3 regions of the Aphanothece sacrum FPU1 genome follow, and region 2 is predicted to be linked to each of the others. Evidence: predicted binding sites of a transcription regulator. Region 2 holds the regulator's gene; each other region holds the start of a gene.
The links. Region 2 encodes NtcA, which controls nitrogen genes in cyanobacteria. Its sites were predicted from a motif close to TTTGTANCNNNNGNTACAAA; they were not measured.
Positions count from the first base shown of each region.

Region 1: a site for NtcA is predicted at 2,707-2,726, ahead of AsFPU1_RS11150 (DUF3155 domain-containing protein). Genes of this name have one in related genera too.
Region 3: a site for NtcA is predicted at 2,450-2,469, ahead of glnA (type I glutamate--ammonia ligase). Genes of this name have one in related genera too.

Region 1 covers NZ_BDQK01000013.1:127,720-132,781, forward strand. The annotation lists gene AsFPU1_RS11140 (MgtC/SapB family protein) at 1-405, opposite strand, end outside; gene AsFPU1_RS11145 (family 10 glycosylhydrolase) at 601-2,163, opposite strand; gene AsFPU1_RS11150 (DUF3155 domain-containing protein) at 2,356-2,679, opposite strand; gene AsFPU1_RS11155 (GAF domain-containing sensor histidine kinase) at 2,915-4,261, shown strand; gene AsFPU1_RS11160 (hypothetical protein) at 4,269-4,940, opposite strand.
Region 2 covers NZ_BDQK01000013.1:444,578-449,639, forward strand. The annotation lists gene AsFPU1_RS12695 (calcium-binding protein) at 1-1,081, opposite strand, end outside; gene AsFPU1_RS22660 (hypothetical protein) at 1,258-1,434, opposite strand; gene AsFPU1_RS12700 (PDDEXK family nuclease) at 1,587-1,898, opposite strand; gene fabI (enoyl-ACP reductase FabI) at 2,121-2,897, opposite strand; gene ntcA (global nitrogen regulator NtcA) at 3,129-3,806, shown strand; gene AsFPU1_RS12715 (DUF3084 family protein) at 3,833-5,062, shown strand, end outside.
Region 3 covers NZ_BDQK01000013.1:188,582-193,643, reverse strand. The annotation lists gene thiO (glycine oxidase ThiO) at 1-110, shown strand, start outside; partial or broken gene AsFPU1_RS11470 (zinc ribbon domain-containing protein) at 68-295, opposite strand; tRNA gene AsFPU1_RS11465 (tRNA-His) at 304-376, opposite strand; gene AsFPU1_RS11460 (DUF4359 domain-containing protein) at 487-867, shown strand; gene glnA (type I glutamate--ammonia ligase) at 956-2,377, opposite strand; gene AsFPU1_RS11445 (hybrid sensor histidine kinase/response regulator) at 2,763-5,062, opposite strand, start outside.

The DNA of each region.
Region 1 (5,062 bases), 320 kb from region 2:
AGATTTTAATTCAAGGAGAAGTAAGCTAGTAATAACTAAAGTTGAAGCCATCCAAAATTGGTTATGATAAACTAATGCACCCACTAAATAAGTCGTTAAAGCAACCATTTCAGTCGCTAAACCTGGAGTTTGGGTAGATTTAATTTTATGCCAATAAGACAAAAACATTAAACTACCAATTACAATAAGTCCAACGGAAAAAGGAATCATTTGACCGCTAGAAAGAGAGGCCAGACTATAACCAATTAACCCAATTAATGGATAAGTACGAACTCCCCCAAAAGCGTATTTACCAGAAATAGACTTCCATTCTTCTCTCTCTAATCCAATGAGAAATGAAAGGAAAAATACCAACAACATTTTAAAAAATTCAGGAGGGATAAAATTCATTGTTTGCGATAACATATCTTTTCCTGATAAATTATGAATTATGAATTATGAATTATGAATTATGAATTATGATCTAATGCTTCTAAATCTGAAATTTTTGGCGGGTGATTAGCATTCCATTCTAAAGCTTGCTCTAATTTTTCTTGTTTGGATACCTTTCATAATCGTTTTACTCTCCTGTTCAGTTTAATTATAAAACTCTAATAACTATTACCAAGACACCGGAATAGGCACTGCATCATCAGCATATTGATAGGTTTCTGGCGGTTTAGAATTTGTTTGAGGAGTGGGATTTTCTCTCGGTTCATAAGGTTCAAATTTCTCAAGAGATGTAGAATCTCCTATAGGTTCACTCGGTTCAGAACTTGACCAATTATTATTATTATTTTCTAGCGGTTTCTCCGGTTTAATATTCTCAATAGGTTTATTGTTTTCTATGGGTTTCTCAGGTTGAATATTATCAATAGGATTGGTATTTTGCCTCGTTTGATAAGGTTCAAAAGTTTCGATAGGCTGATTATTTTCTAGGGGTTTCTCAGGTTTAATATTATCAACAGGGGGATTATTTTCTAGTAATATAGGAGTTTCTAATTTGCGGGCAGCAGGATAAGGAAAAAGAGCTAAAAATTTCTCTTGTCTTTCTCCAACAGATTCTGGTGCATAATTCCACAAACTATCATAAAAAAAGAAGGAAACCCCTAACCCATATTGTTTCGCAGCTAAGACTTTTTCTTGAATAAATGCCATCTCAATCGGTCGATTTCTTAAACCAGTTAAAATACCAACACCTGTAGGGATTTTCTGACGAGTTTCTTGAATTTCTGGCCGTTGTAATTGTTTGACAAAACTCTCTAAATCTGGACGATATACCTGTACAACAACTTCATCAATTAAATCTTGTCTTACCCAGGTTAACCAATCTTGTAAATAAGCACTATACGCGGTATCATAAGGATTAGGAGAAACGGAAAAAATGGCATTACTTTTTTTAGTTTTAATTGCTTGATTTAATTGAGCCACATAAGCAGTCAATTTATCAGCCCGCCACTTTAACCAAGCTTCATCTTTTGCATTCGCAGGGGGATCTTTTTTCGTTTCCTGTTTATATAAATTAACCGTATAACTATCGTAGCCTAATTCACTCGGTAAACTTAAATGATCATCAAATTGAATACCATCGACATCATATAAATTCATCACTTCTATCACTAAAGAAGTAATGAACTTTTGCACCTCTGGATGAAACGGGTTTAACCAAACAACTTCCCCTGCTGCACTAATAGTCGTTTGACTTCCATCTCTTTTTTGTGTTATCCAATTAGGGTGTTTAATGGCTAATTCTGAAGTTGGTGGAGCCATAAATCCAAATTCAAACCAAGGTAATACTAATAATCCCTGATTATGTGCTTTAGTAATTAAATCTGTCAAGGGATCTTGACCTTGTAATCCTTTATGTACAAAAGGCTGAATTCCTTCTTTTTTGGCTATTTCACTCGGATACAGCGCATAACCAGAATTCCAAACTACAGGATATACTGTATTAAAATTAAGACGAGCTAATTGGGCGATCGCTTCTTCTAATTTTGTTTGATCGAGTAAAGTATTAGTGTCATTAGTAGTTAACCAAACCCCTCTAATTTCAGGTTTTGGGGGAGAAACAGCAAAAATAGGATTATTTATCAATAAAATACTCAAAAAAGTGGCTAAAACCCGTTGTAAAAATCGACATTTACACAAAAATTGCCAACTTTGCCAAAAAATAGACCATTTCATCAGTAGGAATCCCTAGAACAGGAAAATCAATTTATAGTTTAACTAGACTTTACCTCAGATGGTAATCCATACTGCTTTTGATCAACAATTTTCGTACATGAAAGGAATGTTAGTAGATCTCCCACAAAAAAAAATGTATCCCCCTAAAAATTGATTCGGAGGATACACTTAATGTTATAGTCATTGAGTTGACTAACGAGTGCTGCCAGCCACCGCAGGTGTTTTAGGCGGCACAAGTGGTTGAAACTCCCTTAAACTAGGGAAGAGGAAATGATTTTCTTCAACATACTGAGCACCAAATAGACCCTTTTCTGCCCAAAAATATCTATCTGTTGTATGCTCATTTCGTTTTACAATCAATAAAGCCGGAGGTTGTATCCCTAAGTCACGAATATACTTTCTAGCAGCAGTCACGGGTTTATCCTCACCGCTTTCGATGCTATATTGGGGTACAAGTTCGAGAATTTTGCGACCTTCTTGACGACGACGACTCTTCCGTTTGCGTTTGCGTGCCAACCCTTTTACCTCCTATTCCGGCTAAATGCTGTAATGATAGATACAAAAGCCGATGTCATTATATCCTTTTAATTTAAGAAAATCAAGCCTCTCTCATCAACGGTCTAAGTCTATTCATTCCTGAAATCCCTTTTCTCATCGGCTTTTTCAGGGATTATTCTAAAATTACTTAAATATTTTGTTAAAAAAACTTAACCTTTTGTTACAAAACTTAATAAAATGATGGATCATTCTCATGTTTTCTTCTACTTATCCTTTCGCACCACCTAGTCGAGACTTTATTGCTTTATGTCAGTCTCAAGTTCTGCTGTTAGCACAAGGACTCAAAGCTGACTGGAGTGGAGTTTACTTAACCCAAGAGAATCAAGAGGGTACACAGACCCATTTGATACCGATTGTGGTCTATCCAGCAGCAGAAACCATCTGGGACAAAAACACGACAAGTATAGGATTACTAGATGTTTGGAACAAGGGGGAATCTCAGAAAACCCTGACAAATATAGAATCCTTGGTCAGGTCTAAACCCCTTCGAGGGAAAACAAACTCTCAAAAGACACAAATCGATGATCATTATGGAATGGGGCCTTATCAACTGGTTTTACCCTTAATTCATCAAGAGATAGTTGTAGGATTATTAGTAACCAAACGTAAAGATTACCGATGGCAACCCGACGAGTTAACCCAGGTAGAAACCATTGCCAGAACTTTAGCCATTGCCCATTATTTAGATCATAGTCAAAATTGGTATCAGCATCAGTTAAATCAGCAGCAGATACAACAAGAGAAAGAACGCGATCGCCTTGATGATTTGTTTCATCAGTTGCGGAACCCTTTAACTGCCTTAAGAATTTTTAGTAAGCTTCTCCTTAAACGCTTACTTCCCGATGATAAGAGTCGTTCTATTGTGGAAAATATTGTCCGGGAGAGTGAGCATTTACAGGACTTGATTAAAGACTTTGAGACACAGCAAGACGCGATCGCTGCGAATGAGGAGATAATCACCCTTACCACTGATTCTATCTCCTTAAGTGAGTTTCGGAGCAATATCCCATCTTTACCTCCTAGTAAGTCTTTAACCTTAAGTTCTCTAGACATTAAAGAAATTTTAGAGCCTTTGTTAACTTCAAGTCAAACTATTGCTCAGGAAAAAGGTATCAACTTAACCTCAAATCTTCCCAAACACTTATCATTAATTTGGGGCAATGGGCCAGCTTTGCGAGAGGTTTTGAGTAATCTGATTGACAATGGCATTAAATATACCCCAAAAGGTGGTAAAGTGAGAATTAGAGCCGGATTATCTTGTGTAATAGACGAAAAAGAATATCAGGGAATCGCTATTGAGGATAATGGGTATGGTATTCCAGCAGCAGATCAAGCACATATTTTTGAGAGACATTATCGAGGGATTCAATCTCAGGGAAATATTACCGGAAGCGGGTTAGGATTAGCTATTGTGAGAGATCTGATTAATCAAATGCAGGGAAAAATTGAACTAATCAGTCCGACAGATAAAGACAAAAAGACGGGAACCACTTTTATTGTGTGGCTATCCGTTGTTGAGAAAGATCTTAATATTAAGTAATGTTATTCTATTGTTTTTTGAACAAATAGCCACCAAGTACCAATAAAAACAAAGCTCCAACAGCACTTGATTCTGGGACTTCCGTTATAATTATCACATTAGCCGATGTGGTAAATGAATTAGGAACTTCCTGATCGGGATATTTTAATTGATCACTAAAATTTGAAGCAAAAAATCTATTAACCACCAAATTTATCTTAGGATCAATATTAGTAAGTGTGGTATTTTGTAGTTTGTCTCCTGGTTTAGCATCTGCATAATAAACTCCGATTCGATAATCTTCTCCAGCTTTTAACTCTACAAGTGTGGGAAGATCAGCAAAACAGAAATCATTTTGACACTGGTTGCCTCCGGGTTGTACTATTATTTGTCCTAATAAACTGCGATCACTTACTCGCCATAATCCCACAGGACGAGCAACATCAACATCGATTTGAGAGGGACGAACGGGATTTTGGGAATCTCCTTGAGTATAAACCCCTAAACTCTTAATCAGGATATTACTTAGAGCGCGAAACTCAAAGCCAATAGTAATAAAGCTGTTGGGGTCATCATTTCCTCCTGTCGAAGTAGATCCGATACTTGGTGCCAGCTTGGCTGCTGGAGCTTTAGAAGCAAGACTCAGGGTTAAGGCAACCCCTAAAGAAAAGGTGGAAATCAGGCGAATGTAACGGTTCATGACTATTTTGATCTTTAAAGTTACATTTATTGAAGATTAAAAATTTAATCTCTTACATAATACTTTACATTTGATCGGTGTCAACTACGGTAATATACATACCTAATCGGCTAGATCTTGTA
Region 2 (5,062 bases):
CGCTTCCGTCTCCACCTGAAATGGTGTCATTGCCTAAACCACCACTGAGGTCATCATTACCCTGATCTCCTGAGATAAAGTCATTTCCTGCGTCACCAGTAATGACATCATTACCTAAACCTCCTTCTAGACTATCATCTCCATCTCCACCAGAGATGGTGTCATGTCCTTGTCCGCCAAAAATTGAATCATTACCACCGAGGCCCGAAAGATCATCATTCCCTTGGAAACCGTAAATGATATCTCTGCCATCCGTACCAACTAAAATATCATTTCTTCGGGTTCCGTTAATGATATTAGGAGGAGTATTAATAACTGGGCCAGGAATAGGAAACGGATAAACAGGAAAAGGCGGGAACGTTGTTATGATAACTCCTGTTACATTGTTATAGTTTCCTGGTGGCAAATCTATCAAAGGGGTAAAAATCTGATTGTAGAGACTTTCATAATCATTTTGTTGATAAATAAAGGAAGAATCTGTCAATTGTAAAGTTGGGGAAACATTCTCCAAAATACCAATTAATTCTCCTCTGGCAGCAACTCCTGAATCATAAACAATGTCTGCTTTAATTGTGCCATCACTTGTAGTGTAGAAATCTAAGCTATAAAGTTCGGCTGACCCATTGAGTTCAATAACATCTTGACCAGGGGTAAAATCAGTAATTAAAGCATAGTCTCCACTTCCTGGCGTGGTGGCATCATTATCATTGTAATAAACATGATTTTTGTCCCCTAAAACAAATAGATCTTGATCCGCTCCTCCTGTTAAGATATCTTGTTCAAAAGTGCCAAATCCTGATGTGGGGTTAACTCCTATTAAGACATCTTGTCCACTGCCACCAGAGACACTATCATAGCCGTCATGACCAAAGATTAGATCGTTACCTTCACCTCCATCAATGGTGTCATTTCCTTTATCACCAGAGATAGCGTCGTTGCCGATGAGTCCCGAAATATTATCATTTCCGCCTCGACCATCAATAACATCATGTTCTGATGTTCCTATTAGAATTTCACCATCATTAGTGCCAATAATGATCGTAGAAAAGGGGATAGGAATGTTTACTGTATTATTAGGCATGGTTTTTTCTTTTCCCTTACAAGTTTTGTTGTAATCGCCAGAAAAATGTTGTTTAGGATGTAATTTTGGGCTTAAAAAAGTATAGGGAACAGAAAAGTCCTAAATTTTATTTCAACTTATCTGCGGTTTCTTACTATGTAGTATAGCAAATGAATAATAAATGTGTCAATACATTGTTATTGATTTTGGCTCTCCCGTACCTGTGGTGATAAGTAAAGCTTATAATTCGTAGGCTTAGCAAACATTTCCGGCGTAATCTCTGGACAATCTGATAAATCAATATCTTCATCACTCATCGCATCCAATCGTTGCCAATCAGTTTGAGAGTTGCTCGAAGTAGGTTCGTTCTTCATATTTCGTCGCTTTTCTTGCAGAAATAATACGGGTCTTCAACCTTTCGCGCATAATCATTTTGCCAGTTGCTACTCACAACTTCCGCGACAAATTTAATTGAACTACCCAGAGTTAGGATCGACTGGTCAGACCAAAGCAGTTCTTTAGTAAGTTAGTTTCGATCAACAACGGCAACATCAGGTCTAAATGCTGTCATATCAGTATTAGAAGGGCACAATAGTCCCCTCTGAAGCACAAACCAAGGTAAACCTATTCCGTCGATCTCGACACAGATCTTTGTAGTAATGAAAGCGGCAACTTCCTCATTTTGGCCAGTTGGTTCCAAGTCGAATACTTCTCCATCAATCAGTTCATAGCGGTTATCACCACCATAACAGGCGAGAAACTCATCAAAGTTAAGCGGTTTCTGTTGTATTTGTTGGCCGTTCGGCGTTGCCGTCCCGGAGGGAATCCCAATGGTCATAGGTCAATTTAGCCCAATTAATGCCTTCAGTCTAAGCTAAGACGCATTTAAAATGGTTATAGAGAATTTTAGTACAAAAGCTCAAGCTCTTTCTCCCTGCTCCCTTGCCGTCTCAACTACCAATTTAGATTCGTGACAGCTTAGCACCACGTTCTTAACAGAAGCTCTAAGTTAGCAATAAGCAGAATGAGGGCATAAAATATAAACCCTCATTCTTAATTTTTACATACCCATAATTTCGTAACCCGCATCCACATAAATCACTTGTCCGGTGATGCCACTAGCGAGGTCACTAGATAAAAATGTAGCAGTATTTCCTACTTCTAATTGAGTCACTGTACGCCTTAATGGGGCAACCGCTTCTACATGATGAATCATATCAAGAATACCCCCCACTGCCGAAGCCGCTAAAGTGCGAATTGGCCCAGCAGAAATAGCATTAACTCGAATATTTTGGGGGCCTAATTCAGCCGCTAAATAACGTACTGTCATTTCTAATCCGGCCTTAGCAACTCCCATTAAATTATAATTAGGAATTACCTTCACTCCCCCCACATAAGTAAGAGTAACAATACTGCCTCCTTCACTCATTAAAGGTTTAGCATACTTAGCCATATTTCCTAAAGAAAAAGTACTAATTTCTAAGGACTGAGTAAACGATTCTCTGGAAATTCCCGAAAAATCACCGCTTAAGCCTTCCTTATCCGCAAAAGCTAGACAATGGATGAGAATATCGAGTTTACCCCAAGTTTCCTCTACTACTTTAAATGTTTCTTCCATCTGGGCCTCATCTTGTACATTACAAGGCACGAAAATAGAAGGATTCAGAGGTTCTACAACTTCTCGGACTTTTTTCTCAAAACGGCCCTTTTCATCCGGTAAATAGGTAACACCGAGGTTTGCACCCGCTTTATGAAGTTGTTGGGCAATTCCCCAAGCAATCGAGCGATTATTAGCAATTCCTGTTACTAGAGCGTTTTTTCCCGTTAAATCTAACATAGTTTATTCAGCAATTGTACAATTTTGAGTCAATTAAGTTACCCCGTTCTAAATATGGATGGTTATAATCATTGACAGAACAGGGTACTTGTTATCCTCATAGAAACATTGTCAAGCAAAACGTAGCACAAACCTCTGAAGATACGCTAAAGTGATGTGTCTATAGTTGACGATTAAGTTATTCATGCTGTTACAATGGTTCATTCTCCTGTTAACTTTAAGTGAAGTCTAATGGAACTATCTCTGCCACAAGATAAACCCCTAGCAGCCGTCTTTCGTCGAATTGGAGGCGGCCCGTATCCTCCTGTTGTCGAAGCGTTTGAACGGGGTAAGACAATCTTTTTTCCGGGTGATCCGGCCGAGAGAGTCTATTTTTTACTTAAAGGTGCGGTCAAGCTTTCTCGTGTTTATGAAGCAGGAGAAGAAATAACGGTGGCTTTATTGAGGGAAAATAGTGTATTTGGTGTTTTATCCCTGATTACTGGCCAACGTTCTGATCGCTTTTATCATGCGGTGGCTTTTACCCCAGTAGAATTACTTTCTGCTCCTATTGAGCAAGTGGAACTGGCCTTAAAAAATAATCCCGATTTGTCAATTTTAATGCTTCAGGGGTTATCATCTCGCATTCTACAAACAGAAATGATGATTGAAACCCTGGCCCATCGTGATATGGGTTCCCGTTTGGTCAGTTTTCTCTTAATTTTATGTCGAGATTTTGGCGTACCCACCACTGATGGTATCCGTATTGATTTAAAATTGTCTCATCAGGCGATCGCTGAAGCAATTGGTTCTACCCGTGTGACCGTGACCCGTTTATTGGGGGATTTGCGTGAACAAGAAATGATTTCTATTCATAAGAAAAAGATTACAGTTCATAACCCTGTCGCTCTTAGTCAACAGTTTACTTAATATTCTGTGTTCACCACTAATCACCCATGACCAGTGCTTATATTTTAATTGCAGCAATTTTAATCTTGGGTGGCTTAATTGCAGCATTAGGCGATCGCTTAGGAACTAAAGTCGGTAAAGCTAGAATGCGTATCGGCAACTTGCGTCCTAAGCAAACTGCAATTTTAGTGACAGTGATGACGGGAACCCTAATTTCTGCTTCTACCCTAATTATTCTTTTTACCTTGAGTAAATCGTTACGAGAAGGGTTATTTCAACTTGATGAAATTCAAAAACAATTACGAACAGCTAAGGGAGATTTAGAAAGGGTTGCTAATGATAAACAAGATATTGAGAAACAGTTATATACGGCTAAGACGGAACAAAAAACAGTTCAAAAACAATTAGAATCTATTAATCAGAATTTTACCAAAGCTCAACAACAACTGAAAACGGTTGTTAGTCAAGGGAAAAAACTACGAGAGGATATTCAAACATTACTCAAAGAAAGAGAAGAACTGGTTCGCAATAAAACTCAACTTGATCAACAAATTAGCCAACTACAATCAGAAATTCGTAATCGGGATACAGAAGTTAAAAGAGGTAAGACAAAAATTTCTGCTCAAAATCGTGTTTTACAAGAACGACAAAGCCGTTTGAAACAGCTTGAAAGTCGCTTGCAAAATTTACAACAACAACAAAGTAAATTACAAACAGAAATTGATAATAGAGATGTGCAAATTGTTCAACTTGACCAAGCAATTAACCTAAAAGATTTAGCGGTAAAAAATAGAGAATCTCAATTAAAAAAATCCGAAAGAGAATTGATTTATTTGCAACGACAAGTAGATATTTTAGAACAATACTATCAGAATTATCAAGACTTACGAGAGCGACAAATTGCCCTTGTTAAAGGTCAAGTGTTATCTATAGGAGGAGTTCGCATTGTTGATCCTAATGCCGCTATTCAAGCTATTGATGAACTACTTAGACAGGCTAATCGCACAGCAATTGAATCAGTAGGAACTGAAAAAGTTGATCCTAATGATCGGGTGGTTAAAATTACTAAATCTCAAGTTGATCAGTTAAATGAACAACTCAAAGATGGTAAAGAATATGTGGTCAGAATAATTTCGGCAGGGAATTATGTAAAAGGAGAAAAAGAAGTTCGAGTTTTTGCAGATGTTGTCCCTAATCAAAAGATTTTTAACGCTGATGAAACTATTGCGACTGTCTCTATGGAATCATTGGATTTAACGGAAGAAAATATTCAAAAA
Region 3 (5,062 bases), 260 kb from region 2:
AAGCCATGGGAATGGCCACAGAAGCGGGACGCATAGCTTATTTAGGGGGACGTATTCCTGTTAAAAATTACGCGATCGCTAGTTCTCCTTTGACTGGAACTATTGTTTGACATCCACCCGCCTTCACAGATTTATACTGTTCGGGTCTTATGGTCGCGACCCAGACTGCCACCGCAAGCCCTGCGGCCAAAATATTGCTACTGGCGTTTACATCACGGTCATGGACTATCCCACAATTAGGACATTCCCATTCACGGATATTTAACGGCAATTTATCCATTATATGAGTGACATTTAAGATAGGGCGAACGACGGGACTTGAACCCGCGAGTGGTGGAACCACAATCCACTGCCTTAACCACTTGGCTACGCTCGCCATTGTCCTTCGTCAGTATAACATAGTTTTGTTTTGTTGATCATTCGTTAAACTAAGTTTAGTTAAAGTAAGTTAACCTAACAATCACAATCAATTAGCAGTGAAGGAAAATGGAAGCGTTACACTTTGTAACCGTCGTGGGGGGATTGGCCTTAGCTGGAATTGGAGCTTGTATGGCAGTCACGAACCCAGGACAACCTGATTATGAAAACTATGCGACAGAGGCCCTGACGGTTTATCTCAAACAAGAAGTTTGTCCTCAAGCTCAAGGGGAACTTGGAGGGTTTCTCGTTAGTTATTGTAAAACGCTTGTAGATACCGGGCGGCCTCATATTGAGAACTTAATTACTAAAACTACCAATCGCCATAACTATCTTTTGTTTAGTATCTACGAAACTGAATTAATGTTGCCCTCTCCGGTTCCTAATTATGAGTTTGAAACCATTGGGGCTTTTCAACAATTTTATACCTATCAGGCTGAAGAATTTTGAGTCAGTAACAAATAACCCCAGGGATAACCTCCTGGGGTTGCGTCAGATAAATCAATCAAAAGGGACAATTAATCCCCTGAAAAGGAATTTACACATCATAATACAGTGCAAACTCATAAGGATGAGGACGTAACCGCATGGGGTTAACTTCATTATCCAATTTGTACTCAATCCAGTTTTCGATAAAGTCTGTGCTGAAAACTCCCGTATCTGTTAAGAAAGAATGATCGTTTTCGAGACACTCTAAAGCTGCTTCGAGAGAACCAGGAGTAGAGGGAATGTGACTTAATTCTTCTGGGGTGAGATCGTAGATATCTACGTCTAAAGACTCACCAGGATCAATTTCGTTCTTAATTCCATCCACAACAGCACAAAGCAGTGCTGCAAAAGCAAGATAGGGGTTACAAGTAGCGTCAGGACAACGGAACTCGAAACGTTTTGCTTTAGGATTTTTACCAGATAGGGGAATCCGTACTGATGCGGAACGATTTCCTTGAGAATAAGCTAAATTAACGGGTGCTTCAAAACCAGGCACTAAACGCTTATAAGAGTTAGTGGTAGGATTAGTTAATCCTAACAGTGCGGGAGCGTGTTTGAGGACACCACCGATGGCATGAAGTGCCATCGGACTCAAATCTGCGTAACCATTACCCCAGAACAAAGGTTGTCCCGCTTTCCAGATAGACAAATGGGTGTGCATCCCAGAACCATTGTCATTAAACAAAGGTTTAGGCATGAAAGTTACGGTTTTACCATATTTCTTGGCCACGTTTTTAATGACATATTTGTACGTCATCAAATAATCTGCCGCTTCTACTAGGGTGGCAAAACGGAACCCTAACTCATTTTGACCGCCTGTAGCTACTTCGTGATGATGTTTCTCAATGGGAACCCCACATTTGGCCATAGTCAACAGCATCTCCGTCCGCATATCCTGCATCGTGTCTGTGGGAGCTACGGGGAAATAACCTTGTTTGTAACCTGGTTTATAACCTAAGTTACCGCCTTGTTCTTCTCGTCCACTATTCCAGCGTCCTTCAACACTGTCTACATAGTAGTAGCTTTGATTTTCAGTTTGATTAAAACGAACATCATCAAAGACAAAAAATTCTGCTTCTGGCCCAATGAAAACTGTGTCACCAATTCCTGTAGTTTTCAGGAATTCAACCGCTTTCTGAGCAATGGTACGAGGATCACGGCCATACCATTCTCCTGTACGAGGTTCCTTAATACTACAGACCATGCTTAGGGTTGGTTCTTCGTAGAAAGGGTCAATCCAAGCCGTTTTCGGGTCTGGAACCATACACATATCAGATTCATTGATGGCTTTCCAACCCCGAATACTCGAACCGTCAAACGGAACTCCCTCTACAAAGGAATTTTCATCAATCTGATTGTGGAAAAAAGTACAATGTTGCCAAATTCCTGGCATATCAATGAATTTTAGGTCAATCATCTGAATGTTGTTGTCTTGAATCATCTTCAAGATTTCTTGGGGCGTTTCAGCCATGGATAGACTCCTTATTAGACAGATGTATATTTAGTCTCAAAAAATTCATCCTACGGATAGGTTAACTTAATTTTTGTAGCCTTTGATACGGATTATCCGGTTTAAATCTGTAAATAATCCTAAGTTTTATTTATAAATTATGAATTATGAATTATGAATTATGAATTATGAATTATGAATTATGAATTATGAATTATGAATTATGAATTATGAATTATGAATTATGAATTATGAATTATGAATTTGGGCATGGCGTGTTAGAAAATGTCTGTGGAGATGATCTGGCGGGGGTAGCAATGCCTAGTCAAGAATCTGTGAAGCAGAAACTCTTAAGTGCGAATTTAAGAATCCCCAGTGGAGGGCAACGCTTAACGGTGGGAGTATGTCAATGTCCAATTAAATCAATAACTGCATTAATTAAAGTATCGTCATGAAAACTACTTTTTGTCAGATAATAATCTGCTCCTGATTCTAATCCTTGTAATCGATCTTCTTCTCGATCTTTATAAGAAACAATAATGACTGGAGTTGATTTTAAATGAAGATTACTTTTAATATTATTAACTAATTTGATGCCATTCATTCGCGGCATATCAATATCACTAATGACTAAATCATAATTACCCACTCTAACCGCATTCCATCCTTCCATTCCATCAACTGCTACATCAACAACATAGCCTTTATTTTCTAATAATTTACGTTCCATTTCTCTAACGGTAATAGAATCATCAACTACTAAAATTCTTTTTTGTCCCTTTGTCCAATTAGTTTCTTCATGAGTATTAACTTGATTAATTTGAATATTAGCTAATAATTTATCAAGTGATCGTACTAAATCCAAAACATCTAAAATTAAAATAGGTGAGCCATCTTCTAATAAAGCGGCTCCACTAACATCTTGAACTTTACCCAAGCGAGGATCTAAAGGACGTACTACCAAATTTTTTTCTCCTAAAAAGCGATCAACTACCAATCCATAACGATTCATTTGATCACTAACTATCACAATGGACAGAGGATCAGAGGGAATAGTTTTAGCGGTTAACTCTAGGACTTGAGCAGCTTTTACTAAGCCAATATTCTGCTCATTTAAAGTAAAATATTGTCGGTTTTCTACTGAATTAATTTCTGTTAATTTTAAATTAATAATTTGATCAATACGAGACAAAGGAAACGCATAAGGTTCCCCTGAAATTTCTACTAATAGAGTTCTAATAACCGATAAAGTTAAGGGTAATTGAAAATGAAAACTTGTCCCTTTTCCTGGTTTAGAAATAGCTTGTAAATTGCCGCCTACTTCTTGAACCATCGTTTTAGCAATATTTAAGCCAACTCCCCGTCCAGAAATTTCTGTTATTTGATTCGCTGTAGAAAAACTAGGTAAAAAGATAAATTCCATTAACTCAGTTTCATTGAGTTCTTGAGCCATTTGTTGGGTAACTAATCCCTTTTCGACAATGGATTTACGCAATTTTTCTAAAGAGATTCCTTTACCATCATCAGAGACAGTAATTAATAACATTCCAAAACGGTGAGCAGCCTCAAGATGAATGGTACCCTCCGGTGATTTTCCTTGTTCAATGCGTTCATGAGGAAATTCAATTCCATGATCAATTGCATTGCGTAAAATTTGGGTTAAAGGAGCTTCTAATTTTCGGAGAATATCCCTATCTACCATAGTTGATTTACCAACAATTTCTAATTTAACCCGTTTATTTAATTGTCTAGCTAAATCCCTAACCATGCGAGGAAAACTACTTACTCCTTCCTCAAAGGGACGCATATGACTAGCAATAACTTCTCGATAAAGACGATCCGATAAATTAGCTGATCGATAAGAAAATTGTTCTAAAGCACTCAAGCGATCGCTCAAAATAGAACGACATTCTCGCTCTTTATGAAGTACCTCATTCAAATAAGTTTCTGTCTCTTTATTAACCGCTACATGAGATAAACTAATCTGTAATTGTTCGAGTAATTTTGAAAGTTCTAATTGATTTTTCTTCAGAGCAATAAACGATTCAGATAAGGGAACTAAAGCCGTTGCTTCGACTAAAGATTCTCCTGCTAATCCCATCAAACGATTTAAGTTATCTGAACTTACCCGTACAAAACGATCTTTTGAAGAACTATTACTAGAAGATACCAAAGAAGTTGATAAAGAATCTTCTCCCTCAGAAGTGGATTTAGGAGAACCAGAAATATTGAAATCCTCAGACTCATATAATTCTTCTTCTACCCAAGCGATGACAGGTTCGGGTGTCTGAGAGGTTTTCTGTAAAGCTGAGTCAGGGTTAATGGTTAATCCATCAGTAGAGAGACTCACCCCTAATGGAGTAGATTCATTGGTTAAATTTGAGTCGTCATCGTCTTCAGGAAAGATATCATCTAAAGAAATCTGAAACTCAAGGGGATTTTGCTCAATATCAGGAGTTGGTCTTACTTCTTGGGTTTCTGGTTTTTTTTGCTCTTGTTGTGGTGTTGATGGGGGTTCAGATTTATCGTTAGTAGTGGTTTTTTCTTGTGGGCGATCGCTTTTACGTCTTCTTATGACAGAAGCGATATTTTCGATAATTTCTTGAGATTTAGCTTGATTTTGCTCTAACCAACTGGTTAAGTTATCCTGACTAACACGACTAATTTCTAATAAAAAATCTACCCCACTTAACAAATGATCAATCT